Regions from separate parts of the Mesorhizobium sp. WSM4841 genome, predicted to be linked through region 1. Evidence: riboswitches for the same ligand, from Rfam matches in the RefSeq annotation. Region 1 holds a riboswitch; the other holds the start of a gene.
What was found. Region 1 has a riboswitch for S-adenosylmethionine ahead of metX (homoserine O-acetyltransferase MetX). Riboswitches for the same ligand answer to the same signal wherever they lie in the genome.
Positions count from the first base shown of each region.

Region 2: it holds a riboswitch for S-adenosylmethionine, as region 1 does, so the genes downstream of both, AC0L14_RS27300 (O-succinylhomoserine sulfhydrylase) here and metX (homoserine O-acetyltransferase MetX) in region 1, are expected to answer to the same signal.

Region 1 covers NZ_JBVVQC010000028.1:13,531-28,316, reverse strand. Annotated here, with positions in the region: gene AC0L14_RS26115 (sugar kinase) at 1-442, shown strand, start outside; gene AC0L14_RS26110 (prephenate/arogenate dehydrogenase family protein) at 541-1,476, opposite strand; gene hisC (histidinol-phosphate transaminase) at 1,496-2,605, opposite strand; SAM riboswitch at 2,917-2,994, shown strand; gene metX (homoserine O-acetyltransferase MetX) at 3,114-4,283, shown strand; gene metW (methionine biosynthesis protein MetW) at 4,453-5,067, shown strand; gene AC0L14_RS26090 (DUF1194 domain-containing protein) at 5,147-5,947, opposite strand; gene AC0L14_RS26085 (ABC transporter ATP-binding protein/permease) at 6,149-7,975, opposite strand; gene AC0L14_RS26080 (class I SAM-dependent methyltransferase) at 8,095-8,871, opposite strand; gene gloB (hydroxyacylglutathione hydrolase) at 9,091-9,858, shown strand; gene AC0L14_RS26070 (cupin domain-containing protein) at 9,881-10,321, shown strand; gene AC0L14_RS26065 (lysoplasmalogenase) at 10,296-10,964, opposite strand; gene yddG (aromatic amino acid exporter YddG) at 10,964-11,851, opposite strand; gene AC0L14_RS26055 (DUF3108 domain-containing protein) at 11,880-12,668, opposite strand; gene rpmB (50S ribosomal protein L28) at 12,926-13,222, shown strand; gene AC0L14_RS26045 (queuosine precursor transporter) at 13,304-13,984, shown strand; gene AC0L14_RS26040 (spermidine synthase) at 14,068-14,769, shown strand.
Region 2 covers NZ_JBVVQC010000030.1:73,870-88,655, forward strand. Annotated here, with positions in the region: gene AC0L14_RS27245 (acyltransferase family protein) at 1-1,261, shown strand, start outside; tRNA gene AC0L14_RS27250 (tRNA-Gly) at 1,341-1,414, shown strand; gene AC0L14_RS27255 (lipocalin-like domain-containing protein) at 1,657-2,103, opposite strand; gene AC0L14_RS27260 (L,D-transpeptidase family protein) at 2,336-3,340, opposite strand; gene AC0L14_RS27265 (LysR family transcriptional regulator) at 3,508-4,497, opposite strand; gene chvE (multiple monosaccharide ABC transporter substrate-binding protein) at 4,813-5,877, shown strand; gene mmsA (multiple monosaccharide ABC transporter ATP-binding protein) at 5,978-7,510, shown strand; gene mmsB (multiple monosaccharide ABC transporter permease) at 7,507-8,799, shown strand; gene araD1 (AraD1 family protein) at 9,084-10,076, shown strand; gene AC0L14_RS27290 (ABC transporter substrate-binding protein) at 10,286-11,059, opposite strand; gene AC0L14_RS27295 (2'-deoxycytidine 5'-triphosphate deaminase) at 11,153-12,247, opposite strand; SAM riboswitch at 12,372-12,449, shown strand; gene AC0L14_RS27300 (O-succinylhomoserine sulfhydrylase) at 12,524-13,714, shown strand; gene AC0L14_RS27305 (ceramide glucosyltransferase) at 13,761-14,786, opposite strand, start outside.

The DNA of each region.
Region 1 (14,786 bases):
ACTGGACGCCGACACCGCGCCACGAGACGTGCTGGAACGGCTGTTTCCGCTGGCCTCGCACATCGTCGCGTCGGAGCCGGCGGCGTTCATCCTCTGCGGCGAGGAGCGAGGCCCGCCAGAGGCCTGTGAAGCGCTGGCCAGACGCACCGATGCGTTTGTCGCGGTGACCGGCGGCGCGGCGGGAAGCTGGTGGTTCGACCGCTCAGTGGGATCCGTGCGCCATGTCGCGGCGCCAAGGATCAAGGCAGTGGATACGCTTGCCGCCGGCGACGTGTTTCACGGCGCCTTTGCCGTCGGGCTGGCGGAGGCGATGCCGATCGAATGGACATTGCGCTTTGCCAGCGCCGCCGCTGCGCTCAAATGCCTGCGCTTCGGCGGCAGGCTGGGCGCGCCGGACAGGGCCGAGACACTGGCGATGATGGCGGCTCACTGGCCGGCCTGAGACAGCGGCGGGCTTTCAAATCGAATCGTACCGCTGCTCTATCTTTTTGTTTGAGCATCGGATTTTCCCAAAACCGGTGCCCCTTTTGGTCCGATGCCCTATCCCTTGGCCGGATGTTCCACCGCCTGCCGGCCAAAGTCCGGTACGTCGATGTCCTGGCCGGCCTCGATGATCGAGCGGCGGACGGCGCGGGTGCGGGTGAACAGGTCGAACAGTTTTTCGCCGTCGCCCCAGCGGATCGCCCGCTGCAGCGAGGCCAGATCTTCCGAGAACCGCGCCAGCATTTCGAGGATGGCATCCTTGTTGTGCAGGCAGACATCCCGCCACATAGTCGGGTCGGACGCGGCCAGGCGAGTGAAGTCGCGAAACCCGGAAGCCGAATATTTGATCACCTCCGACTTGGTCACCGACTCCAGATCGTCGGCGGTGCCGACGATGTTATAGGCGATGATGTGCGGCAGGTGCGAGACGATCGCCAGCGTCATGTCGTGATGCTGGGGATCCATCGTGTCGATGTTGGACCCGCAGCGCCGCCAGAATTCCGAGAGTTTTTCCAATGCGGCCGGATCGGTGCCGGGCAACGGCGTGAAGATGCACCAGCGGTTTTCGAACAGGTCGGCAAAGCCGGCGTCCGGACCCGATTTTTCGGTGCCGGCCAGCGGATGGCCGGGAATGAAATGCACGCCGGCAGGCACATGCGGCTGCATCTGCGCGATGACCGAGGCCTTGGTCGAGCCGACATCGGTGAGGATCGCGCCCGGCTTCAGCGCCGGTGCGATTTCCTCGGCGACCTCGCCCGAAGAGCCGACCGGCACCGAAACGATGACCAGGTCGGCATCGCGGACCGCCTCTTTCGCATCCATCGCGTAGGAGGAGCCGAGGCCGAGTTCCCTCGCCCGCGCCAGTGTCGCTTCGCTGCGCGTCGAGATGGCGACGTGGCCGGCAAGGCCTTCGCGATGGATTACGCGGGCCAGCGACGAGCCGATCAGGCCGATGCCGACCAGCGCGATCTTTTCGAACATCGGTGATGTCATTGTTTCAGCTTTTCGGGGTTCAGCTTTTCAGAAATGCCGCAAGGGCGGCGACAACGCCGCGATTGGCCTCTTCGGTGCCGATGCTCATGCGCAGTGCATTCGGGAAGCCATAGCCGGAAACGCGCCGCAATATATAGCCGCGCGCACAGAGGTAATCGTCCGCAGCCGCCGCCGAATGTTTTTTGTCCTCGGGAAAGTGGATGAGGACGAAATTGCCGACGCTCGGCGTCACCCGCAGTCCGAGCTTGGTCAACTCCTCGCTCACCCATCGCAGCCAAGTGTCGTTATGAGCCACGCTGCGCTCGACATGGGCGCGGTCGCGGATCGCGGCAATGCCGGCCTCGATCGCCGTCGCGTTGACGTTGAAGGGACCTCGCACGCGGTTGATCGCGTCGATGATATGCATCGGCGCGTACATCCAGCCGATCCGCGCACCGCCGAGGCCGAGCTTGGAGAAGGTGCGGGTCATAACCACGTTTTCCGCGCCAGCCACCAGCTCGACGCCGGCTTCATAATCATTGCGGCGGACATATTCGGCATAGGCTGCATCCAGCACCAGAAGCACGTTTCGAGGCAGGCTGGCATGCAGGCGGCGCACCTCCTGGAACGGCAAATAGGTGCCGGTCGGGTTGTTGGGATTGGCGAGGAAGATGATCCTGGTACGCGGCGTCACCGCAGCGAGGATCGCATCGACGTCGGCGCGCTCATTGGTTTCCTTGACCGACACCGGGACAGCACCTGCCGACTGGATGTAGATCTTGTAGACCATGAAGCCGTGTTCGGTGATCACAGCTTCATGGCCGGGCGCGAGATAGGTCTGCGCAAGCAGGCCGAGAATCTCGTCGGAACCATTGGAACAGACGATGTTCGCCGGGTTGAGGCCATGCACCTCAGCGATCGCCTCCCGCAGGCGCCTGGCGGTGCCGTCGGGATATATGTCGAGTTTGGCCGCGACGTCGCGCGCGGCTTCTATCGCCTTCGGCGAGGGGCCGAGCGGGTTCTCGTTCGACGACAATTTGTGGACCTTGGCAACGCCGGCCGGCGCCGTGCTTTTGCCCGGCACATAGGCTTCGATGTCCATGATCCCCGCGCGGGGCGTTGGACGTGCCTGATCCGATGCCTGGTTCATATTGCAAAAATCCGTCGAGAACGCTTCCACCTAGTGTGGTGGATTTGAAGTTCCTGCCATTTTGGTGGCAACAGCGCTCAGGAACTTCAAATCCAGCACACTAGAATTCATTGGTTGCTAGTGTGGCGAATCCGAAATTCGCCCACTGCGCTGCTCCAACGCGATGCGAATTTCGGATTCGCCACACTAGAAGCCGCAGCGGAAATACAAGCCGTGGCCTGGAATGTCGAGAGGCGGCGATCATGGGTGAGCGACTGGCGTGGGTGAACGACTGGCCGTTGACGCCGAGACGCTCCGGTCCTAGAAGAAAGGCGAAATCCCGTGGTGATTTGGCCGGTCGGCTTGCAGCCACGTTAAACAACTCGCTAAAGGGCCGTTTGCATCCTGTAACCGGCTTTGCGAAGGCGATGTCGGTTTTTTGTTGTCCGTAGCCGGCCGGACAGTCGCATCGACCCGAAAATCGGAATCGACTTTCGGAAAGCGCGATGGGTTAATGTAAGAGGATGCGATGGTCGCGCTGCGCACTAAAAGAACCAACAACGAGGCCGACGAGCCGTCGAGCCCGGTGTTGCGTTTCGGTGCCGACAAGCCGCTCAAGCTCGATGCCGGCACGCTGCTGTCACCGTTCCAGATCGCCTACAAGACTTACGGCACGCTCAACGACGCCCGCTCCAACGCCATCCTCGTCTGCCATGCACTGACCGGCGACCAGCATGTCGCCAGCACCAATCCAGTGACCGGCAAGCCGGGCTGGTGGGAAGTGCTGATCGGCGCCGGCAAGATCATCGACACCAGCCGCTTCTTCGTCATCTGCTCAAACGTCATCGGCGGCTGTCTCGGCTCGACCGGCCCCGCCTCGACCAATCCAGCCACCGGCAAGCCCTACGGGCTCGACCTGCCGATCATCACCATCCGCGACATGGTGCGGGCGCAGTTGATGCTGGTCGACCATTTCGGCATCGAAAAACTGTTCTCGGTGCTCGGCGGCTCGATGGGCGGCATGCAGGTGCTGCAATGGGCGTCGAGCTATCCGGAGCGCGTTTTCTCAGCACTGCCGATCGCCACTGGCGCGCGCCATTCCTCGCAGAACATCGCCTTCCATGAGGTCGGCCGGCAAGCGGTGATGGCCGATCCGGACTGGCATGGCGGCAAATATTTCGAGCAGGGCAAGCGCCCGGAAAAGGGACTGGCTGTGGCGCGCATGGCCGCTCACATCACTTATCTGTCGGAGGCGGCCCTGCACCGGAAGTTTGGCCGCAACCTGCAGGACCGTGAAGCGCTCACCTTCGGTTTCGACGCCGACTTCCAGATTGAGAGCTATCTGCGCCATCAGGGCATGACCTTCGTCGACCGCTTCGACGCCAACTCCTATCTCTACATGACCCGGGCGATGGACTATTTCGATCTCGCCGCCGATCATGGCGGCCGGCTGGCCGACGCCTTTGCCGGCACCAGAACCCGTTTCTGCCTGGTCTCCTTCACCAGCGACTGGCTGTTCCCGACCGAGGAGAGCCGCTCGGTCGTTCACGCGTTGAACGCGGCCGGCGCCTCGGTGTCCTTCGTCGAGATCGAGACCGATCGCGGCCACGACGCCTTCCTGCTCGACGAGCCGGAGCTGTTTGCTGCCATCAACGGCTTTATCGCCTCGGCGGCTCGCGCCAGGGGGCTCAGCGCATGATCCCTGAAGATTGCAGGCTTTCCGGACCGGCATCTTGCGCCATGCATCAGCGCATGACCCCGAAAAGTTGCAGACTTTTCGGACCGGGATCATGTGCCAGGCAGCGCATGGCCCCGAAAAGTTGCAGACTTTTCGGATCAAGGTCATGCGCCAAGCAAAAGCCACGATCATGAGTGTCAACCACGCCCAGCGCGTCGACCTCGAAGTCGTCGCCGATCTCATCCCGCCGCAGTCGCGGGTGCTGGACGTCGGCTCCGGTGATGGCCTGCTGCTCGAATTGCTGCAGGCAACGAAGCAGGTCGACGGCCGTGGGATGGAACTGTCGCAGCGCGGCGTCAACGAATGCGTGGCGCGCGGCCTGTCCGTCATCCAGGGCGACGCCGACAAGGACCTCAAATTCTATCCCGACAAGGGTTTTGATTTCGTCGTCCTGTCGCAGACCTTGCAGGCGACCCGCAACCCGAAGCTGGTGCTCGACGAGTTGCTTAGGATCGGCAAGCACGCCATCGTCTCCTTCCCCAATTTCGGCCACTGGCGGGTGCGCCTTTCGCTGTTCGTCGAAGGGCGGATGCCGGTGACCAAGGACCTGCCCTATTCCTGGTACGACACGCCCAACATCCATTTCTGCACCATCCGCGACTTCGTCAATCTCTGCGAAGAGCTCGGCGCAACGGTGGAAAAGGCAACCGCGCTCGACGCCAATGGCCAGAAAATCGGCCTGTCGATGCCTTGGTGGTTCTGGAATTTCTTTGGCCAGCAAGCGGTGTTCCTGCTGAAGCGATAACGGCCGTCGCATATGGCGCGCGGCCGGCAAGAGTCCGGAGACCATCTGCGACTGTTCGCCATTCATCGACCAAGTCTAGCTAGCGATCAAGCTCCGGAAAATACGGATCGGAGAAAAACTGGCGGCCGCGCTCGCCTTGCAAACAGTCGACCGGCGTTGCCGCATCGACCCGGAGTGTCGCGGGAGCGGCCCTGGGACCGGCAACACCGCTGACCTCCAGGACCAGCTTGCGGCGTATGGCGGTCACGAATTCGGAAGCGGCATAGACCGGCAGCACGAAGGAACCTGGCCCGCCGGTAACGCACTCGGCATAGTACCGGTCGAGATGGCTAAAGCTGGGCGACGGGCTGATCAGGATCGGCAGGCCGTTGACGACGATGTCCTTTGCCACCGCGGCGTCGCGTGTCGTGGTGACGGGCATCCCGGTATTGTTGGGGCCATCGCCTGAAATGTCGATGACGCTGCGCGTCGCGTCGAAAGCGGCTCCATCCAAAAGCTTGGCGCCGAAGGCGAGCGCACCGGAAATCGAGGTGCCGCGAAAGCTCCTGAACGGGCGCGCCTCGATCTTGTCGGCGAAAGCGTTAGCGCTCTCAGCATTGTCGATGACCTGCCAGGCAATGACCGCATCGTCGCGGACGGTGCCTGCCCATTCGAAATAGGCCAGCGCAATGCGGCCGGTCACGCCCGAACGCACCGCATTGATGAAGTCGGGATGGCGCAGCGCCTCGACATAGCCAGCGCGCTGCAGCGCGAATTCCTTTTCGTCCATCGAGTGCGAAATGTCGACCGCCAGCACCAGTTCGACGTCCACTGCAATGGCATCGGCGGGCGCGGCGAGTGGTGCTGCCTGAGCGCAGGCAAGGCAGGCAAGCAGGCTAATGCATGTCGCCCAAAAGTGCGCAGCGGCTTTGGGGTAACGACATGAATAGAAACAGAGGCTTAAAGCGTGTCGCATGAATGTCTTCACCGGGACGCGCTTTAAGCGCGTCAAGCATGGGTCCAACGCCGCAGGCTTTCGAACGATACCAGCCAATCTTTCGCTGCGATCACGGCGAAATAAAGCTTAGCGGCGTATAGCCGGCTACGTCTCTTGGTAGGCTGCGGCGACGGCCGGGGGTGGTTCGATCGCGCCGGCCCTGACACGGACTGGCTTGAGAGCCGGTCGCTCGATGTCTTTCACAATCGCCAATGAGCGTGGAAAGAATTCAATGTTCTGCTGGCCTCGGCCGATATTGAGGATTGCGGCGTCGGCCAGACGCGCCTCCAGCATCGACAGCACCCGCCTCAGCGTCGCGCCGTCGAACGTGTCCAAGGCCTCGTCGATGATCACCCATTTCGGCTGCCGCAAGACCAGCCGGGCAAAGGCAAGCAGGCGCTGCTCGTCATCGCTCAATTCGCGCTCCCAGCGCGCCGAGCGGTCGAGCGAGGACGACAGACGCCCGAGACCGACCTCGGCAAGCACCGCCGAGATCTCGGCGTCGCTAACCGCCGCATCGGCGTGGTCGAGCACTTCGCGCAGCGTGCCGAGCGGGAAATAGGGTTTTCGGGGAACGAAGGCGGGCACCTCTCCGGCCGGCATGCCGATCCGCCCGCTTCCCCACGGCCACAGACCGGCAATGGCGCGAAAGAACAGCGTCTTGCCGGCGCGCGGATCTCCGGTGATCATGACGCGCTCGCCGGCGCGGATTTCGAGATGGGGCTCGGCGAGCTTCGTACATCCATCCCGCGACGCGACCTCGAGGTTCTCGAATGTCAGCCTGCCATTCGGGTTTTCGCCGATCGTGATGCGTTCTTCGCTATCGTGCAGCACATCCGTTTCAACGAGCGCGATGCGGAAATCGGCGACGCGCATCAGCGTGGCGCGCCAATCGGCGATACCGCCGATATTGTTGATGAACCAGCGCAACGAGGCATGCACCTGGTTGAAGGCGCCGACTGCCATCATCAGCCCGCCGAAGCTGATATCGCCGGCAAAATAGACCGGCGAGGCGACGAGGATCGGCGCGACGACAGTGATCCAGCCATAGGTATCGGTCACCCAGGAAAGATTGATCTGGGCGCTGTAGATGCGCCGCATCGCGCCCAGCACCGTGCCGAGGTCGAGCTCGAGCCGTCGTCTCGCGTCGGCCTCGCCGTGCGCAAGCGCGATGGCATCGACATTCTCGTTGACGCGGACAACCGAGGAGCGCAGCTCCGCTTCACGCGTATAGCGGTCGCTGTTGAAGCGGATGAGCGGCCGTCCGACCAGCCAGCTCAGCCAGGAGGCCGTGCCGGCATAGAGGATCGCGGCCCACACCATGTAGCCCGGAATGGCCAGCGAATAGCCGCCGATATGGAAGACGAAGCCCGAAGACAGCGACCATAGGACGCCGACGAACGAAACAAGCAGAATGAACGATTGCAACAGCCCTATGCCGAGACCGGTGGAAAGATCGGAGAGATGCCCGGCATCCTGCTGCAGGCGCTGGTCAGGGTTGACGCCGATGGCGCCGGCGTTGGCGAGCCGGAAGGCGCGGGCCGGCCGCATCCATTCACCGATCAGATCGAGGGTCAACGCCTCGCGCAGCTTCAGCCGGATCGTCTGGTCGAGCCAGGTCTGGCCGACATTGAGCACCACAAGCCCGCCGGCGATGGCGGCAAAGACCAGAAGCTGGTGCAGGAAGCCCTGCATGTCGCGCCGAGCCAGCGCATCGTAGAAGGGCTCGTTCCAGCGATTGAGCAGAACCTGCCCAATCGAGGTTGCCACAATGACGGCGACTATGCCGACGCAGGCCCAGAGCAGGTGTTTGCGGATCGGCGAGGTCCCCAGCGCCAGCTTGATGGTCGCCAATTGGTCACGCAGGCTGCTGGTTTCGATCGACGCGGCAACCGGCTTGGCGCTGGCTTCGACATCCGGATAATCAGCCATTGGTGAAGTCCTTCAATTCGGAAGCGGTGCTGGAACCGATGAACATGTCGACTCAATCGGGTACCTAACCCGCCCTCGACAGATAGGTGAGAAAAACTGCGATTCCGATCACGAACATGTCATCGACGGCCCGGCAATGTTGCGTTCCCGGTCGGCGATATCCGGCCGAGCCTTGTGGCGCCATGCGGCGAGAAAACCGGCACGAAGACGCGGCGAGAGGCGCGCTGGACGACCGGCACGCCCTGATAGAGCCGCTTCTGCGCCTCGACCACGATGACGCCGGAAAAGATCGGCCAGAACCTGCGGCCGGCGCGCTCCAGCACATTGTGGAACTGCATCATGAAGCGTCGCCGCGATGGCGGGAAGAACAGGGCGTCGGACCAGGCCGCGGGCGTGAAGTTTGCTTCGCGCAGCAATTCGGTGAGCTGGCCGCGCGAAAACGGCCGGCCGCTGCCGAACGGCGTATGCTCGAAACGGGCCCAGACACCGCGCCGGTTGGGCACGACGATGACGACGCGGCCGGCGGGCGACAGCACCCGCCAGATTTCGTTCAGCGTCTCGCGCGGGTTCTCGGCATGTTCGAGTGAATGGACGAGCAGCATGCGGTCGATGGAGGCATCGACCAGCGGCAATTCCTCATCGAAGACCAGTGCGGTCGCGGTCGGCCCCGTAGCCGGCCAGACCACCGCGCCTTGCGTTGCCGGCATGAAGGCAAAGACGCGCTCGGCGTCGGTGCCGAACCGCTCCAGCCACGGCAAGGTGTAACCGAGGCCGACCAGCCGCTCATTGGGCACGACAGCCCATATCGAGGACAACGCCATGGTGATCGAGCGTTCGGCCAATCGCCCGAGCGTGGTCGAATAGAAGGAGCGAAGGTCGACGATATCGGAATGCATGCGCGGGACGGTATCTTCGATGCTGTCCAAGTTCAACAAAGGCGCCAAGTTCTACAAAGGCGGATGACATCCGCGGGCAAGCGCCCTATGTCTGCGGCGACTACTGCATCGGCCCGAAATCGGTTTCGATTTCGGAAAGCACGATGCAGCAGATAAAAGTGTTTAGAGCGTCCTTTGTGCGTCCAACTGGACGCACGGCGCGCTAGTGGAGAGAACGCCATGCCGGTTGAAATCGAACAGTTCATGTGCCGCAGCGACAATTTCGGTGTGCTGGTGCATGACCCGAAAAGCGGCCAGACCGCGATCATCGACGCGCCCGAGGAGGCGCCGATCCTGGTCGCGATCGAGCGTACCGGCTGGACGCCGACGATGATCCTGACCACCCATCACCATGTCGACCATGTCGAGGCCAATCTGGCGCTGAAGGAGCGCTTCAAGCTGCGCATTGTCGGACCGGAAGCGGAAAAGGCAAAAATCCCCGGCATCGACGAAACCGTCGAGCAAGGTTCGGTCATCCACCTCGGCGACGAGAGGATCGACGTGATCGCCACGCCCGGCCACACGGCAGGCCATGTCTCCTATCATCTGCCGGCATCGAAAGTGGCGTTCACCGCCGACACGCTGTTCGCGCTCGGCTGCGGCCGGCTGTTCGAGTGCAAGCCGCCGGTGATGTACGATTCGTTGAAAAAGCTCGCGGCACTTCCGGCCGAGACGGTCGTTTATTGCGGCCATGAATACACGCTCTCCAACGCCCGCTTCGCGCTGACCGTCGACCCGACCAATTCGGCATTGAAGGAGCGCGCTGCGAAAATCGAGGCGCTGCGCGCCGACGGCAAGCCAACGCTGCCGACCACGATCGGCGAGGAACTGTCGACCAATCCGTTCCTGCGCTGGCACGACCCGGCAATCCGCAAGCATCTCGGCATGGAGAAAGCCTCCGACGCCGAAGTGTTCGCCGAAATTCGCAAGCGCAAGGACAACTTCTGAACACCACGACGTGCTGGAAATCATGCCCAGTTCCCCCGAAATCATCGCAACGCTCGGCCTGAAACCGCATCCGGAAGGCGGCTGGTATGCCGAGACCTTCCGCGATGGCGCGGAGGGCGCGCGCGGCCATTCGACCGCGATCTATTTCCTTTTGGAGCAGGAGCAAGTGTCGGCCTGGCACCGCGTCAAGGACGCGGCCGAGGTCTGGCACTTTTACGCCGGCGCTTCGCTGGCGCTGTCGATGCACCGGGAAAACGGACCAGTGATCGAGCAGGTGCTCGGCACGGCATTGGCGGCGGGCGAGCGACCGCAGATCGTTGTGCCGGCAGGCTGGTGGCAATCGGCACGCAGCCTGGGCGAGTGGACGCTGGTCGGCTGCACCGTGGCGCCAGGCTTCGATTTCGCCGCCTTCGAACTGGCCGAATCGGGTTGGAGTCCTAACCCAGCAGGAAACCCATCGTGATCGCCAGCTGGGCGGCGTAGTACAGCATCCAGACCGCGTGGCGCGTCCAGGCGCGGTGCGGCGAGATGGCGCTCAGCAGGAACTTTTCCGAGGCGAGCAGCCCGTCGGACGCCATGAACAGCGCGGCGCCGCAGATGATCCAGAAATTGCTCAGGGTGAGGGCTGAAATCGCCATGGCGAGGATTGCCGCGATATAGACGCCGACCGGAAGGCGCAAGGCAGGGCCGACACGGCGCCAGAGCGCAAAAAGCATGGCGAGCGCGAACACGGCCATTGCCACAGCAATCGCCGCGCGCCACGGCTCGGCCGAGAGCAGCCCGACCCCGTCGCCGAAGCGCAGGAACAGCGCGATGTAAAGCCCATGCGCAACGAGAAAACTGGCCAGCCCGCCGAGAAAAGCCTTTTCACCCTCGCGTGACAGCAACGCGTCGCCGATGGCGCTGAGCGTCAGCGCCGCTACGAGCAGCCACGGACCGCCCTGCAGCGATGCCAGCACGCCAAGCATTGCCACGGCCAGCGTCTTGACCGCAGAACGCGCAAGCGTCGGCGGCATGTCGATGGTGAAGACGTAGATCACCGCCGCCACCAGCGAAAACAGCAGCGTCGCATTGGCGTTGGCGTCGATGCCGCCGGGAAACGGCATCACGCCTCTGCCTCGCTCGCAGCCCTCTTGCGCAAGAACAGCGATTTCGCCGCAAGGGCTGCCCCGCCGGTTATCAGCACGCAGGCGGCGAGTATCCGCAGAGACGGCTCGGCGAAACCGGCTGATATCAGCACCAGCGTCGACAGCAGCGGCGCGGCATAGCTCGCCGCGCCCAGCACCTGGATGTTGCCGCGCTTGACGCCGATATCCCAGGCGTAGAAGGCCGCGCCCACCGGCATCAGGCCGAGGCCGAGCACGGCCAGCCACTGGCCGGCGCCGACAGGCAGCACCGTCTGTTCCAGCATGAGATGGCAGACAAGCGAAAGCGCTGCCGTAGCCGCACAGAACCAGGTGACGATGCTGGTCGGCACCGACGGAAAGCGGCGCGACAACAGCGAATAGTACGACCACAGCACGGCGCAGACGCCGGCCATTGCATAGCCGAAGGCATAGCGTGCGTCGAAGGCAAGCCCGCCACCCTTGGTGACGATCAGGACAGTGCCGGCAAGGCCGAGCAGCGCGCCGACGACATGGTTCCAGGCCAGCCGCTCGCCCGGCATCAGCGCCGATCCGAGCACGATCAGCAGCGGCCACAGATAGGCGATGAGGCTCGCCTCCACCGCCGGCGCGTTGCGCAGCGCGGTGAAGTAGAAGAAGTGATAGCCGAACAGGCCGGCAATGCCGATCAGCCACACTTGCGGCGGTATCTTCTCGCTGCTGTCGGTGGCCGGCGTGAACAGCCGCGCGACGAGCCCGACGCCGGTGCCGATCGTGAAGGTGATCGCCGAAAGCAGGAACGGCGGCACCGCGCCGGAGGCGTCCGTAAGCAGCGCCAGCAGCGCCCACATGGCGATCGCCGAGAAGCCGATCAGTGTTGCGCGCCCCATGTCCGTCTCCGGCGGCGCGCGATCGCGCCTATTCTGTCGCTTCGAACCGCTCCGCGCTGACGGTGAGGGTGCCGATTTTCGTACCGACCGTGGCGTGGATCGGCGCATATACGCCGGTTTGGCCGACCGGTGCAAACGTCACCATGATGCGGCTGCGATCCTTCAGGTACTTCAAAGCTTTGCGGTTCTTGCGGTAACCCGCCACTGGCTCAAAACCCAGCCTGCAAGTGACGGTATCGCCCTCGTAGCCGCGCACCGAGGTCGAGCCTTTCGACTCGTAGGTCAGCGTCAGATTGGCACGCATCTCGCCGTCATAGAGTTTCACCGTGCGCCCGCAGACCTTGTCGAGGCTATCGGCATGGATGACGGTGGCGGCCATCGGATCAAGCACCGATGCGAGATGGCCGGCGCCCAGCGGTATCCAATTCTTGGGATTGCGCTTCTTCGGCGCAGGCACGACCTTCGTCGCGATAACGGCGCCATTGGCGAACTGGATATCGATCATCGACGCCTTCTCGCCCGACTTGTAGTCGGCGTGGAACGCTTGCGGCTGCAATTGCTTGCCCGAAATCTTGCCCTTTGACGAGATCGTGCCACGTGTGTCGTCGAAGATTGTGGCTAGGCCGGCGCTGGAGACGCTGCCGTCGATCGAATAGGTATCGCCTTCGTAACTGCTGGAAAAGGTTGCCTTTGCCACCGAGAGGCCGAGGATCGACACCGTATACTCGCCCTTGAAGGATTGTGGCGTGGCAGCAGACGCTGCCGTCGGCAGCGCGACGGCAAGCGAGGCAAGGAGAGCATGAGACGAACGAAGCATGGCGGGGATTGATCCTCGATTTTTCAGCGGAAGCGGACAACTCCGGCCTAGTATCTCCTTGTGCGACCGCTTATAGGCTGAATTCCGGCCTTTATGTGAAAGGCGTCGCCACACCCGCGCGCAAGCCGGAGCTTGACGCATCAGCGAAATGCAACTATGGAACGCCAACTTTTTCCATAAGGCCGCCTGACCGAAACCGCGCGCCACCCGGCGCGGGTCGAATGTTTGGCCAGACAGAGAACTGAAGGTTTAGAACCATGTCCCGCACCTGCGAACTCACTGCCAAGGCAGTCATGTCCGGCAACAATGTGAGCCACGCCAATAACAAGAGCAAGCGTCGCTTCCTGCCCAATCTCGTCAATGTGACGCTGATCTCGGAAGCGCTGAACCAGAATGTGCGCCTGCGCATTTCGGCCAACGCGCTGCGTTCGGTCGAGCACCGCGGCGGCCTTGATGCGTTCCTGGCCAAGGCCGACGCCAAGGAGTTGTCGCAGCGCGCGCGCCTGCTGAAGAAGCAGATCGCCAAGAAGCTTGCCGAACAGCCGGCCGCTTAATTTTTCAGGCAACCGCCTTCCAAGGAGTGTCGTCCGAACTCGGCATGACACCCCGCTGGTTCCATTACCCAGGATAAAAAAATGAGTTTTTTCTCCCGATATCTGCCCTTTGTTGCGGCCATGGCGCTTGTCGTGGTGGCGTCGAACATCCTCGTGCAGTTCCCGCTGCAAGGTGCGATCGGCGGCTTGTCGCTGGCCGACATTCTGACCTGGGGCGCCTTCACCTATCCGTTCTCCTTCCTGGTCACCGACCTTGCCAACCGCCGTTACGGTCCGGCCGTGGCGCGCCGGATCGTGTTTGTCGGCTTCACGGCGGCGGTGATCTGCTCGGTCGTCATCCCGCCCTTGCTGTTCCGCTACGGTCTGATCGAGTTCGAAACGGCCGCCGACCGGCTGGTGCGCATTGCGGCGGCTTCCGGCACCGCGTTCCTGATCGCGCAATTGCTCGACGTGACCGTGTTCAACCGGCTGCGCCGGCAGAGCTGGTGGCGGGCGCCGATCGTCGGCACGCTGGTCGGCTCGGTATTCGACACCGCCGTGTTCTTCACCGTCGCTTTTTCCGCGGCTTTCGCCTTCGCTGGCCCGAACGATGGCTTCGCGCTCGAAACAGCGCCGCTGATGGGCGTGCTGCCGGTCGAGGCCATGCGCTGGGTGTCATGGGCGTTCGGCGACCTCGGCGTGAAGCTGATCATCGCCGTGGTGGCGCTGATCCCCTACCGGCTGCTTGCCGCCCGCTGGAGCCAGCCGGCACTGGCGGCATAGAGCATGATCCCTGAAAGTGGGAACCGGTTTTTGCTATCGCTGACCTTCGGTTCGGAAAAGATCATGCTCACAGGTTCTCGAGCATGATCCCATGGGTCCAGCTCGATACCGCGCAAACGCCTGACGGCGACCACGAGCTTCGCCTGAAACAACGCGGCGCCGAATTCTCGATCATGCTCGGCTCGAACGAGCTGATGAACAGCCGCCTCAGCGGCTCCGAGGAAGCGCTGGCGAGGCTATCCTGCCAAAGGATTGCCGGCCGCCGGCAAGCCAAAATCCTGATCGGTGGGTTGGGCATGGGTTTCACGCTGCGTGCCGCTCTCGCCAAGCTTGGCGCCGATGCCGGTGTCGTTGTCGCCGAGTTGGTGCCCGCCGTCGTGGCGTGGGCGCGCGGCCCGATGGCCGCGGTGTTCGGTGGCTGTCTCGACGATCCACGCGTGACTGTTCGCGAAATGGATGTCGGGCAACTCATACGATCGGAAGCCTCGGCCTGGGATGCCATCCTGCTCGACGTCGACAACGGGCCGGACGGGATTGTCCACAAGGCCAACGATGCTCTCTACAGTATAGCCGGGCTGATCAGCGCGAGAGCAGCGCTCACGCCCGGCGGCGTGCTGGCGGTCTGGTCACAGGGACCCGACAGCGGTTTTACCCGCAGGCTCAAGCAGGCGGGCTTCGCGGTCGAGGAAGTCAAAGTCCGCGCCAATGGCAAGCGCGGCGCGCGCCACGTCATCTGGATCGCGACCAACGGACCCCAGCCTGCGGCAACCGGCGCGAAGCTGTAGACTTGTTATCGGCCGTC
Region 2 (14,786 bases), on a different contig from region 1:
GCTCATGCTGAAACGGCCCCCGCCCTTGAGCAACCGGTTCCTTATGGAACTGGTCGGGCTGGCCGGATTTGGCCTTCTCGCCATCGGGTTCTTTGCGATCTCGGAGAGCGACTCGTTCCCGGGCTACAACGCTTTGTATCCGTGCCTCGGAACGGCCCTCCTTATCTATGTCGGCCAAAATAGCCCCTCGACGATCGCCAGCCGCATACTCGAAGTTCGGCCGCTGGTCTGGATCGGCCTCATCTCCTATTCGCTGTATCTTGTTCACTGGCCGATCAATGCGTTCGCGCACTATCTTTCGTTACAAAAACTCGACCCGTCGATGACCGTTGCGATGACGGTTGCAAGCTTCGCATTGGCTGCATTTTCCTGGAAGTACATCGAGCAGCCGTTTCGGCAGAAAAGGAGCTTCACCGCCCCGGTGCCCATCTTCGCCTTTTCAGCGGGCGCGATCGCTCTTCTTTGCGTTGGCGGGGCGGCCGGGGCGCTCGGCAACGGCTTTCCGCAAAGGTTTCCGGACTATGCCCAACAGCGGATTCCTGTCGGGGACTGGGGCAATGGCACCTGTTTCAACGAGGGCTCCAGCCGGATCGAAAGCTGGAATATCGAGGATTGCACGCGCACTCGCGGCTTCCCAACAACCGTTTTGTTGTGGGGCGACTCGTTCGCCGCCCACTATGTTTCAGGCCTGGACGCCAACATAAATCAGCTCCAGGCCAACATCGTGGAGTATACTTACGCAGGCTGTCCACCGATCCTCTCTTACTTCTCCTATGCACGCCCGGATTGCATGCCGTTCAATCAGCAAGCCCTGAAGATCGTCCAGGACGCCGGCATCAAGACGGTTGTACTCAGCGGTCGGTGGACCGACTACGAGGCCAGAAGTTTCGACGGTCTCCAGCAAACGATCGATACGCTTCGTGGTCTGGGCGTGCGCGTGTTTGTCATCGGCCAGTCCCCGCAGTTCATAACCGATGTTCGAAAAATCGCGTTCTTCGCAAAGCGCGAAAATCTCGATGATACATCGTGGCCAATGGCCATGGATCCCGACATCAACAACCGTGTGCGCGCATTTACCAAAGGCGCCACCTTTATCGATCCGCTGAATTTCCTCTGTAGTGCAGGACGCTGCTCCTACGCCGACGCAGGCCAGTTTCTTTATTTCGACTATGGCCATTTCTCTTCAGTCGGGGCCACGCTGGCAATTTCGAAATACTGGCCGGCCTTTGCCGCAGACGATGCCCTTGCCACGACGGAGTAACAGTCGGGCGGCTGGCAAGGCACGAGTGCACGCTTAACCATTGCCCGAACGCCGGCTTGCGTGGTAACGAGGCTGCTGCGCGGGTATGATGTAATGGTAGCTTGTCAGCTTCCCAAGCTGAACGCGCGGGTTCGATTCCCGCTACCCGCTCCACCTTGTTCCGCAAAGGTTTGTGCCTGATTTAGCAAGAGCTGAAACCCACCAGTTTTGCAGGCAGTTTTACGGTTTTAGTTTTGCTTCGGTTCCTGGAATCGCCGTCGGCGCTTCGGCGAGATCGCATGTCCACCCTTGCGCGCCTTCAGGTGCACACGATCAAACGACCGCTCACCCGTTCCGGTCGTCATGAGGATGGGCCATTATCGTCGCCCGCGAGCGGACTTATGCGAGTTGCACCGTTAGTCATGAGGCGAAACGATCTTCTCGAACCTGACGGTGTGAATGCAGTCGCGACCGTCAATGGGGTTTTTCGCTGGGGCTGATTTGTAAGTCAGCATTCGACTGTCCGTATCGACGAAACGAACTTGCTGGGTGCCCTCCCACGTCGCGTTCCAGCTCATGTCAATATGGTGAATAACTCGATCATCTTCGACCGTGTATGTCCCTGCATAGGCAAACATCGAATCGTAGAGTTCGATCTTTTCTTCAGGGGTAGGGACAAGGTCGTTGGGTGTAATGCGATCTTCATTAAGCACGAGGACCATCACTCGGCCATCCGCAGCATAGGTGATAACGCCTCTGGGATTCTTTCCCAAAGCGTCTCTGACTTCGCCGGATTCAAGGACCTCATAAGTCCAGGAAATCATCCTCCACGATCCCAGCAGCAAAGTTGCCAATTGCGACACGGCACTGACCTCCACGAAGGGTGGATCAAATTAGCATGAAGCCTGACCCTGCCAAAGTTCCGGTGGAACTCGATTTATCCAATTGGCGACATGGCAAGGCAGACTACGGCAAACCACCAACAGCGGACTTTCCTCGATCGAATTCTCTTCCCGAAGCCGATGTTCAATGGATCTGGAACTCGCGACCCAATCTCTTTCGACTTGGCATCTCGAGGGTGGCCAATCTATTCTGCTACGGAGCAAGCTCGTCGACGGCATGGGCGATCTCGTTCTTGAACTCGACTTTCGTGCCCGGCTGCACGATAGAGCCAAGGTCTTCGGCATCCCAATTGGTCAGCCGGATGCAGCCATGCGAGAAGGTCGTGCCGATCTTGCCCGGGTCGGGCGTACCGTGGATGCCGTAGCTTTCGATGGAGAGGTCGATCCAGACCGATCCCACGGGATTGTTCGGCCCGGCAGCGATGGTGAAGGGCCGCTTGGTCTTGACTCCCTTGAATGCGAAGTCCGGATCGTAGTGATAGGTGGGGTTGCGCACCACGCGCTTGACCTCCGCCATGCCGCTTGGCGCCGGGTTTTCATCGCTGCCAATCGAGGCGGGGTAGACTGCGAGCCATTTGCCGGAATGGTCGAGCACGCGCACCAGGCGAGCGCCCTTGTCGACCTCGATGCGGGCTACGCCAGCGGGAGGACCGCCCCGGCCAATATCAGGCACCACCAGGGTCGTGCCGGCCTTCCTGAAGCCGATGCCCGGATTGAGCATCCTGAGCAACTGTTCGCTGATATGGAAGCGCTCCGCCAGCTTCTCTGCCGCGGTGCGATAGCCGAGCCGCCGTAGACGGGCCATCCTCTCCATGCGAGCCGGGATACGCCTGGTGAAGGGTCCGCGCACATCCTTGCGCGTCACCTCATAGGTGACCAGCACCGGGTCGGTGGAAGTTGCCATGAGCTTGTCCCAGGTCTCCCGAGTGAGCTTGCCGTCGGAATGGAGTCCGTTCGCCGCCTGAAAGGAGCCGATCGCCTTGGCGAAGTTCTCTGAAAGCCGGCCGTCGATCAGGCCCGGCGAGAAGCGGGCGCGATCCAAGAGAATCTGCGCCTTCAACACGGTCGGATCGGCATCCTTCGGTTCGCCGGCGGCGAATTGGGCCTGGTTGACGGTGGCTAGGTCCAGCTTGGCCGCCCACGCCCCGCCGCATGCCAAGGCAAGTATCGCGGCGAAGACGAGGAGAAGCCTGATCATCGATAGCCACCCTGGGGCTGCAACAGGAGCCCGCTTCTATGACGCGGCACGGCCCTGTGTGGTTCCTTCGCTCGAGCGATATTCTGAATTGAAGCGACATGACCGAGGGCCGTGCAGCTGCGATAGCTATGCAGTGGATCGGCAATGGATTGCTTGATTTAACGCCGTCAGCCCACCTCTCTCAAAATAAAATCGTGCAGCATCTTGGCTGCCGGCGACAGCGCGCGATTTTTTACTGTGATCAGGCTATAAGGCCTGACCTCGATGTCGAACTCGGTCTGGACGACGTCGATGGCGCCGGCCAGCCCCTCGGGGTTCTGGATGAATTTCGCCACCTGGATCGACACCGGCGCGATGGCGTCCGACTGCGCGACCATGACCAGGGTCAGGAGCAGCGAGCTGGTGTTGAGGATGCGGTCCGGCAGCGCGATGTTGCGGTTCAGGAAATTGCTCTCCATCGCCTGGCGCAGCGGCGAGCCGCCCGACTGGAAAACCCAGTCGTAGGCGGCGGTCTCCTCCAGCCGCACCGCCTTGCCCTTAGCCAGCGGGTGGCCGCGGCGCACGATCAGGCAGGCTTTTTCGACGCCGATGACGCGGGCCTCGAACAGCCGTGGATTAAGGTCGTCGGGGATGCGCGCGATGATGAAATCGTGACGTGTGGCGATCAACTCGCGCGCCAGCACATTGGAGGTCTCGACCTGCATTGTGATCTCGATACGCGGATAGATGCGCCGGATTTCGCGGATCGCCGGCACGGCGAGCTCGATCGCAGGGGCCGTCACCGCGCCCAAGAACACCGAGCCGCCCTTGCCCGCCTTGAGCTCCGATATCTCGCGGTCGACTTCACGCATCTCGAGCAGGATCGAACGCGCGCGCCTCGCCAACGCCTTGCCATAGGGCGTCAGCGTGATGCCGCGCGGCAGCCTTTCGCACAGCTTGACATCGAGCACCGCCTCCATCTCGGCGATCATGCGCGAGGCGGCGGGCTGGGAAATGTTCATGACCTGGGCTGCCGCGCTGACCCGGCCATGGTCATCGAGGGCTGCGATCATGCGCATGTGGCGAAGACTGAGGCCGCTGCGCAGCAGGGTCTCACTCCTGCCGGGACTTTCGCCATAACCATCTGAAAGTCCAGTAGGATCCCGTAGCGCCGCCATGATCTCCGTTTGCTCCTCGCTCGTGGCCGGCCGGCAATCCGGCCAGATCTTTTGTCCACTTTCAGTATATCAGTTTGGGTATAGCAACCACCAAAGATCGCATTTGACAGTTATGGCAAAGAGCCACACCCTTGGCGCGTCCTGAGGCTTGACCGTCGCCAGCGAGAAAAATCGCATCGACTGGAACCGGAGTCTCAGGGCCGATTGGGAGGATACCGGAGATCGATATGACGGCAGCGGCGCGTTTGGCGCTCCTGCGCGATCGCGCGGCCCACGAAACCCAGGGTGCGCGTCCATCAACCAGGGAGAGTTAATGTGAAGATCATCAAGACACTGGCCGCCGTCGCGGCCCTTGGCATCGCGGCCATGACGGTCCCGGCGCAGGCAGGCGAAGGCCTCATCGGCGTGCTGATGCCGACCAAGACCTCGCAGCGCTGGATCAACGACGGCGACGCCGTCAAGTCCCAGCTCGAGGCTCTGGGCTACACTGTCGACCTGCAATATGCGCAGGACGATATCCCCAATCAGCTCAGCCAGTTGGAAAACGAAATCACCAAAGGCCCGAAGGCACTGATCATCGCCTCGATCGACGGCACCACGATGTCGGACGCCCTGCAGAAGGCGGCTGACGCCGGTGTCGTCGTCGTCGCCTATGACCGGCTGATCAAGAAGACCGCGAATGTCGACTACTACACCACGTTCGACAATTTCGGCGTCGGCGTCATCCAGGCGAAATCGCTGCTCAAGGGCCTCGGCTATCCCGAAAACAAGGGTCCATTCAACATCGAGCTGTTCGGCGGTTCGCCGGACGACAACAACGCCTTCTTCTTCTACGACGGCGCGATGTCCGTTCTGCAGCCGCTGATCGACGACAAGACCCTCGTGGTGAAGTCCGGCCAGATGGGCATGGACAAGGTCGGCACGCTCCGCTGGCTGGCAGCGACCGCCCAGGCCCGCATGGACAATCTGCTCTCCGCCAACTACTCGGATGGCAGCCGCGTCGATGGCGTGCTCTCGCCGTATGACGGTCTGTCGCGCGGTATCATCGCCTCGCTGCGCGCCGTCGGTTACGGCACGGCCGATCAGCCCTGGCCAATCGTCACCGGCCAGGACGCCGAAACCGCTTCGGTCAAGGCGATCATCGCCGGCGAGCAGTACTCGACGGTGTTCAAGGACACCCGCGAACTCGCCAAGGCGACGGTCGAACTCGTCGACAAGGTGCTCTCGGGCGGCAAGCCGGAAGGCCTCGACACCACGACCTACAACAACGACGTCAAGGTCGTCCCCTCGATCCTGCTGACGCCGCATGAGGTCGACAAGTCGAACTACCAGGCGCTGGTGGTCGATTCCGGCTACATCAAGGCCGAAGAGCTGAAGTAACCGCAGTTGTAAAAACCGGGGTCCTGCGCAGCGCAGGACCCCTTTTCGTTAGCGAGCGACACCGGTATTGTTTCCGGACCTCGGAGGAGTGGTATTCCTGATGGCCTCGACGATTTTGGAGATGCGTGACATCACCAAGACGTTTCCCGGCGTCAAGGCGCTGTCGAATGTCAACCTCAGCGTCGAGGAAGGCGAGATCCACGCCGTTGTCGGCGAGAACGGCGCCGGCAAGTCGACGCTGATGAAGGTGCTGTCGGGCGTGTATCCATCCGGCACTTATGACGGCGAAATCATCTATCGCGGCGATGAGTGCCATTTCAAGGGCATCCACGACAGCGAGCGCCGCGGCATCGTCATCATCCACCAGGAACTCGCGCTGGTGCCGATGCTGTCGATCGCCGAAAACATCTTTCTCGGCAACGAGCACGCCAGATACGGTGTCATCGACTGGAACGCCAACGAGACGCGCACCAGCGCTCTGCTCAAGAAGGTGGGCCTTAAGGAAGACCCCAAGACGCTGATTACCAATATCGGTGTCGGCAAGCAGCAATTGGTCGAGATCGCCAAGGCGCTCAGCAAGGAAGTGCAGCTGCTGATCCTCGACGAACCGACGGCGAGCCTGTCCGAAAAGGACAGCCAGGCGCTGCTCGACCTGCTGCTCGAATTCAAGCGGCAGGGCATCACCTCGATCCTGATCTCGCACAAGCTCAACGAGATCAACCGGGTCGCCGACAAGGTCACGATCATCCGCGACGGGCGGACCATCGAGACGCTGCCTAAGAAAGACATTTCGGAAGACCGCATCATCACCTCGATGGTCGGCCGCTCGCTAGACGACCGTTATCCGTCGCGCGAGCCCGAGATCGGTGAGATCGTGCTCCAGGTGAGGAACTGGTCGGTCTATCACCCGATCCATGCCGAGCGGCAAGTGATCAAGGGCATCGACATCGACGTCCGCAGGGGCGAGGTGGTGGGTATCGCCGGGCTGATGGGCGCCGGACGCACCGAATTCGCGATGAGCCTGTTCGGCAGCTCCTATGGCCGCCGCATCACCGGCGAGGTGCTGCTCAAGGGCAAGCCCATCGATGTCTCCTCTGTCAGCAAGGCAGTGGAACACGGCATCGCTTACGTCACCGAGGACCGCAAGACCTACGGTCTCAACCTGATCGATCACATCAAGCACAACATCACGCTGGCCAATCTTCCCGGCGTGTCGCGCCATAGCGTGATCGACGACATGCGCGAGCTCGCCGTCGCCAACGACTACAAGGCCAAAACCAACATCCGCTCGTCCAGCGTTTATCAGATGACCGGCAATCTATCGGGTGGCAATCAACAGAAGGTGGTGCTGTCGAAGTGGCTGTTCGCCAATCCGGAGGTGCTGATCCTCGACGAGCCGACGCGCGGCATCGATGTTGGCGCCAAGTATGAAATCTACACGATCATCGCGCGTCTCGCCTCGGAGGGTAAGGCGATCATCGTCATCTCGTCGGAGATGCCCGAACTGCTCGGCATCACCGACCGCATCTATGTCATGAACGAAGGACGTATCGTCGGCGAAATGGCGGCGAGCGATGCCAGCCAGGAAAAGATCATGCGCGCCATCGTTCGCGGAGAAGGAAAAGCATCATGAGCACAGAAAGCGCTCCCGTCCCGAAAAGCGGCGTCGCCGAAGATGTGCAGCAGGGGCCGCGCGTTGCCGTCTCGGCGCTGGTCACCAACCTGCGCGAATACGGCCTGATCCTGGCGCTTATCGCCATCATGGTATTCTTCCAGTACACGACGTCCGGAACGCTGTTCAAGCCGGTGAACTTGAGTAACCTGGTGCAGCAGAACAGCTTCATCATCGTGATGGCGCTGGGCATGCTGCTGGTGATCGTCTCCGGCCATATCGATCTCAGCGTCGGGTCCGTCGCCGGTTTCATCGGCGCGCTGGCGGCGATGATGATGGTCATCTGGCCTCTCGGCCCTTTCAGCAATCCGCTGGTGGTGTCGATCATCTGCCTGATCATCGGCGGCGCGATCGGCGCGGGACAAGGCTACTGGATCGCCTATCACCGAATACCGAGCTTCATCGTCACGCTGGCGGGGATGCTGATCTTTCGCGGCATCTGCCAGGCGCTGCTGGGTGGCGGGTCTTCCGTGGGGCCGCTTCCAGCCGGCTTCAAGGCGCTCAGTTCCGGCTTCATTCCGGACGTGATCGGCTCGTTGACGCTGATCCCGCCGGTCGTGAACGCCGCCGGCAAGACCATCGTCGGCAGCGGGCTGACGCTGCACATGACGACGATCGTGATCGGCCTCGTTGCCGTGCTCGCCTATGCCTATTTCGGACTCAGGGCACGGCGCAGCCGCGAGCGGCATGGCTACCAAGCCGAACCCTTCACGCTGTTCGTCGTCAAGACCCTGGTGACCAGCGCTCTGGCGCTGTTTCTGGTCTACCAATTCGCCACCTATAGAGGTCTGCCAATCGTTCTCGTGGTGATGGGCGTGCTGATCGCACTGTTCGTCTTCGTCACCAAACGCATGACGGTCGGCCGCCGTATCTACGCAATGGGCGGCAATGCCAAGGCGGCGCAGCTATCGGGTATCAAGACCGAGCGGCTGACCCTGATGGTGTTCATCAATATGGGCGTGCTCTCGGCGCTCGGCGGGCTGATCATTGCGGCGCGCCTTGGCCAGGCGGTGCCGGCGGCCGGCCTCGGCAGCGAGCTCGACGTCATCGCCGCCGTGTTCATCGGCGGCGCTTCGGCGATGGGCGGCGTCGGTCAGGTTATTGGCGCGGTGGTCGGCGGTTTCATCATGGGCGTCATGAACAACGGCATGTCGATCATGGGCGTCAATGTCGATTGGCAACAGGTGGTCAAAGGCCTGGTGCTGCTCGGCGCCGTGGTCTTCGACGTCTACAACAAGAACAAGGCTTGAGGGCGAGGGAACTCATGCAGGTCGCCAAACGTGCATCGTGTTGGGACAACGACATGCATAAAACAAGGATTAAAGCGGGCCGCCTTTCAAACGCGGCACGCTTTTAGGAGGCACGGGTCACATCGCGGCGCTGCCGGGCGGCGCAAAGAAGTCCCTCAGGGACCGGGCCCGCGAGCGCAATCCGGACGAACAGTTCACCAGTGGCGCGGATACTATCCGAGCCGCGCTGGTCAAGGTTTGCCAACCCGGCAGCCAGGCCAAAGGCAATTGAGAGAGGGTACATCATGCTGATCTCCCAGATCCTCGACGACGCAGAGACCATCCGCGTCGTTGCCCGCAACGGCGGCAAGACCCGAATCATCAACGGCGCCCGCAGCGTCTATTCGCTGGCGATGGAGGCCGCGCGCACAGGCACCGGACTTGTCGCCCTCATCGAGCGCAAGGGCTTCGGTGAAGCGGTCGACCTCGATGCCGCCTACAAGAAGGGGCGGCTGTTGTCGCCAATCAACCATCCCGACCCGGCGCATCTCCACCTCACCGGCACCGGGCTGACACATCTCGGCTCCGCCGCGACCCGCGATTCCATGCACAAGAAGCTCAGCACCGACGGCGAGGAGCAGCTCACCGATTCCATGAAGATGTTCCGCATGGGGCTGGAAGGTGGCAAGCCGGCCAAGGGCCAGACGGGCGTGCAGCCGGAATGGTTCTACAAGGGCAACGGCACCATGGCGGTGGCGCCCGGTGCGGCACTTCTGTCGCCCGCCTTCGCCGAGGATGCCGGCGAGGAGCCGGAAGTCGCCGGCATCTATGTCATCGGCGACGACGGCGCCCCTTTCCGCGTCGGCTTCACGCTGTCAAACGAGTTTTCCGACCATGTCACCGAGCGCGTGAACTATCTTTTCCTCGCGCATTCCAAGCTGCGCAACGCTTCGTTCGGGCCGGAGATCCTGATCGGCGAACTGCCGTCCGACGTCAGGGGTACCTCGCGCATCGTCCGCGACGGCAAGCTGCTGTGGGAAAAGCCGTTCCTGTCGGGCGAGGCGAACATGTCGCACACCATTGCCAATCTCGAACATCACCACTTCAAATATTCGGCCTTCCGCCAGCCGGGCGACGTGCATGTGCACATGTTCGGCACGGCGACATTGTCCTTCGCCGACGGCATCAGGACCGAGGCCGGTGACGTCTTCGAAATCGAGGCCAAGGATTTCGGCCTGCCGCTGCGCAACCCGCTTGAAATCGAGCAGCCGGTGAAGGTGTCGGTGAAGGCGCTGTAAGGTGGCACCTCTCCTTCTCCCCTTGTGGGAGAAGGTGGATCGGCGCGCGGCGCCGAGACGGGTGAGGGGTGCTGGACGGAATGAGGTGTTGGAACACCCCCTCATCCGACCGAGCTGAGCCTGTCCTCGGGCTTGCCGGAGGCAAGACCCGTGGGCTCGGCCACCTTCTCCCACAAGGGGAGAAGGAAGAACGCACACCCTTCAACCTCTCAATAAATATCGAAATCGAAATATTTGGCCTGGATCTTCTTGTAGGTGCCGTCTGCGACGATCGCATCGATCGCGGCATTGAGCTTTTCGCGCAGCGCATTGTCTTCCTTGCGCACGGCGATACCGGCTTCGGTCTCGGTGCCCTTGACGTCGCCGACCATCTTGCAGCAGCCGTCGCTCGACTTCTTCATCCAGTCCATCAGCACGAATTTGTCTGAAAGGACGGCATCGAGACGGCCGTTCATCAGGTCGGCGACCGCCTCCTCCTGGGTCGGGTAGAGCTTCGCCTCGGCGCCGGCCTTGCTATAGACATCCTGGGCATAGTCGGCCTGGGTGGTCGAAGCCTGCGCGCCGACTGTCTTGCCGGCGAGTGCTGCGGGTTCGGTCGAGGCAATATCGCTGTCCTTCAAGGCCACCAGCGAAAGCGGCGTCGTATAGTATTTGTTGGTGAAGGAGACCTGCTTCTTGCGCTCCTCGGTGATGCTCATGGACGCGATGATGGCATCGAATTTTCTGGCCTGGAGCGCTGGGATCATGCCGTCCCAGTCCTGCGTGACAAGTTCGCATTCGACCTTCATCTGAGCGCAAAGCGCATTGGCAATGTCGATGTCGAAGCCGACGAGCTTGCCATCCGCGGTGATGGTGTTGAACGGCGGATAAGCGCCTTCGGTGGCGATCTTCAACTTTTCCTGTGCTTGCGCCGACATGGCCCCGGCAGCCATCACCAGCATGGCAGCTGCTGCTGCCGATGCGATCCATCTTGAAATCTGCATTTCTTGTTCCCTTGGTTCCAACCACCTTGACGGTTGGGCACAACCAAGCACGGCCTACAAGGTCAGGCAAGCACAGTCTGATTTAATCGGCGATCAGCGTGCGACGCGGAAATGCTTGGACAGTTTCAGGCCCTGTGCCTGGTAGTGCGAGCCGAGATCAGTGCCGTAGAGCGCCTGCGGCCGCTTCAGCATGTGCTCGTAAACCAGCCGCCCGACGATCTGGCCATGGTCGAGGATGAACGGCACTTCGTGGCTGCGCACTTCGAGCACCGCCCTGCTGCCGGTACCGCCGGCCGCCGAATGGCCGAAGCCCGGATCGAAGAAACCGGCATAGTGAACACGGAATTCGCCAACCAGCGGATCGAAGGGCGTCATCTCGGCGGCGTAGAGCGGCGGCACATGCACCGCTTCCTGGCTGACGAGGATATAAAATTCGTCCGGATCGAGCACCAGTTCGCCGGCGCCGCTCTTGTAGAGCGGATCCCAGAAATCGACGACATCCTGTGCCGCGCGCTTGTCGACATCGACCAGGCCGGTGTGGTGCTTGCCGCGGTAGCCGACCAGCCCGTCCTTGTCGCCATCGAGGTCGATCGACAGCGCAATACCGCCGCCGGAAATATTCGGTGGCTCGGTGGCGACGAGCGTCTCGGCACGGTGCAATTCGTGCAGCTCGCTTTCCGACAAAAGCGCATTGCCGGTGCGGAACCTGATCTGAGACAGCCGCGAGCCGGCGCGGACGACGATCGGAAAGGTGCGCGGGCTGACCTCCAGATAGAGCGGGCCGTCGTAGCCGGCAGCGATCTTGTCGAACTCGTGGCCACGATCGGTCATCACGCGGGTGAAGATGTCGAGCCGTCCGGTCGAGCTCTTCGGGTTGGCGGAGGCGGAGATGCTTGCCGGAAGCGCCAGGCTCTCGAGCAGCGGCACGATATAGACGCAGCCCGTCTCCAGCACCGCACCATCGGCGAGATTGATTTCGTGCAGCTTCAGACGGTCGAGTTTTTCAGCAACCCTGTGGTTGGGGCCGGGAAGGAAGGAGGCGCGCACCCGCCAAGCCTTGTCGCCAAGCCTGAGGTCGAGGCTGGCCGGCTGGACCTGGTCGGCATCAAGCGCGCGCGGCGACTTCAGCGCGCCCGACTGGAACAGCGCGGAAATGTCCTGATCAGGAAGAATGCCTGTCTGCCGCAAAGTCTGGCTCCGCTCGAAGGCCGGGCGAGGTCTCGTTTTGTTGCAGGTCCTTGCCACGGAACCTGCTGGTACAACCTCTTAATCATGCCGGCAATTGACGCAAGCGCGGTGCAGGTCTAAAGGGTCATTATCCCGTGGTGATTTGGCCGGTCGGCTTGCAGCCACGTTAAACAAGTCGCTAAAGGACCGTCGGGCCGAAAGGCCGTATGGACCGGTTGCGACTTTCGCGGCCGGTTTTTTTGTGTTTGGACCATTTTTGGTGTTTGGAACAAGGTGATGACGAGCAACAAGCGCAACTGGAAGCCTCAGACCGCCCTCGTGCATGCAGGAACGCTGCGTTCCGGCTTCGGCGAAACGTCCGAGGCGATGTATCTCACGCAAGGTTATGTCTACGACACGGCGCAGGCGGCGGAAGCCCGCTTCAAGGGCGAGGAACCGGGCTTCATCTATTCGCGCTATGCCAATCCGACGGTCGACATGTTCGAGAAGCGCATGTGTGCGCTGGAAGGTGCCGAAGATGCCCGCGCCACAGCATCCGGCATGGCGGCGGTCACAGCGGCGTTGCTGTGCAGCGCCAAGGCCGGCGACCACATCGTGGCGGCGCGCGCGCTGTTCGGCTCCTGCCGCTGGGTGGTCGAAACGCTTGCGCCGAAATACGGCATCGAGGCGACGCTGGTCGACGGCACCGAAATCGCCAATTGGGAAAAGGCGGTCAGGCCCAACACAAAGCTGTTCTTCCTTGAAAGCCCGACCAATCCGACGCTGGAAGTCGTCGACATCGCAGCCGTCGCCTCACTTGCGAATTCGATCGGAGCGCGGCTGATCGTCGACAACGTCTTTGCCACGCCCTTACAGCAGAAGCCGTTGCAGCTCGGCGCCCACATCGTCGTCTATTCGGCGACCAAGCACATCGACGGCCAGGGGCGCTGTCTCGGCGGCGTCATCCTGTCGGACAAGAAGTGGATCGACGAGAACCTGCACGACTATTTCCGCCACACCGGTCCCAGCCTCTCGCCGTTCAATGCCTGGACGCTGCTGAAGGGCCTGGAAACGCTGCCGCTGCGCGTGCGCCAGCAGACGGAAAGTGCCGGCCGGATCGCGGACTTCCTCGCCGAGCAGCCGGAGATCGCCCGCGTCATCTATCCCGGCCGCGCCGATCACCCGCAAGCGGCGGTCGTCAAGAAGCAGATGTCGGGCGGCTCGACGCTGATCTGCCTCGACGTCAGGGGCGGCAAACAGGCGGCTTTCGCCTTCCAGAACGCGCTCGATATCGTGCTGATCTCTAACAATCTCGGCGATGCCAAGAGCCTGATCACCCATCCGGCGACGACGACGCACAAGAATCTGAGCGATGAGGCGCGTGCCGAACTCGGCATCGGGCCAGGCACGCTCAGGCTGTCCGTTGGCCTGGAGGACACAGATGACCTGATCGAAGACATCGACCAGGCACTGAAAGCCGCCAGATAGAGATACGCGCCGAACGGCTTCGCTCGAATCATCAAGCCAAGCGCGGTCAGGCGCCCGACGGGGTCTCTTCCAATTCCACACCGGCGCTGGTGTGGATGGTCATCGTGTTGCCGCGCCAGTCGACGGCACCGCTGAGCCAGCCGCGCACCCAGATGGCGGGAAGCATCACGTCCCGCGCAACCATCGCCGGGATCATGCGCAGCGACAGGTGCCAGCCCTTGGCCGAGGCGAGAGCGCATTCCGGGAGATAGGCGACTACCAGCACGGCGACGGCGGTTGCCGACAGGCTGAAGCCGGCGCCGGCCGCAGCAATCAGCGCAAGCACCAGCGGCGGCGCCGCGCCGACCAATATTTCGGGCGCGAAGAACAGGGGGAAGGTGACCCGGCGCAGGCGTGCCCAGCGGGCCTGGCGCGACCAGATTTCGCCAAACGTGCGCAAACCGAGCGGCTGCTCGAAGGGCGAGGCGACGAGATTGACGCGTAGTCCAAGCCCGTTGACCAGCTTGGTCGCGGCGGCATCCTCGGCGATCTCAGCGGCAAGCGCACGGATGCCGCCATTGGCGTCGAGCATGGGCTTGTTCCACAACATGCTCTTGCCTTGGGCGAAACCGAGGCCGAGCGCCTCGCCGGTATATTGCCAGCGCGCCTGCAGCGTGTTGAGGAAAGCGCATTCGACTTCCGCCCAGAACCCGTCCGGCCGCGAGCCGATCGGCGTCGAGCAGACAAGGCCAGTGTCCGGCCGCCATGCCGCCATCAGATGCTGGACATAGTCCCTCGACATCAGGACGTTGGAATCGGCAAGGATGACCCAGCGGTGGCGCGCTGCCTCCCAGCCCTTCACGCAATTGTTGAGTTTCGGATTGCCGCTGATGCGGTCGTCGCCGACGAGCAGCCGGGCCGGCACGGCCGGAAAGCGGGCGATCGCGTCGGTGATCGGCCCGACCACCGGGTCGTCGGCGTGGGCGACGCAGAAGATGAGCTCATAGCGCGGCCAGTCGAGAGAGAAGGCGCGCTCGAGCGTTTCCTCGGCAAACGGTTCGACGCCGCGCGACGGCACGACGACCGACACCGG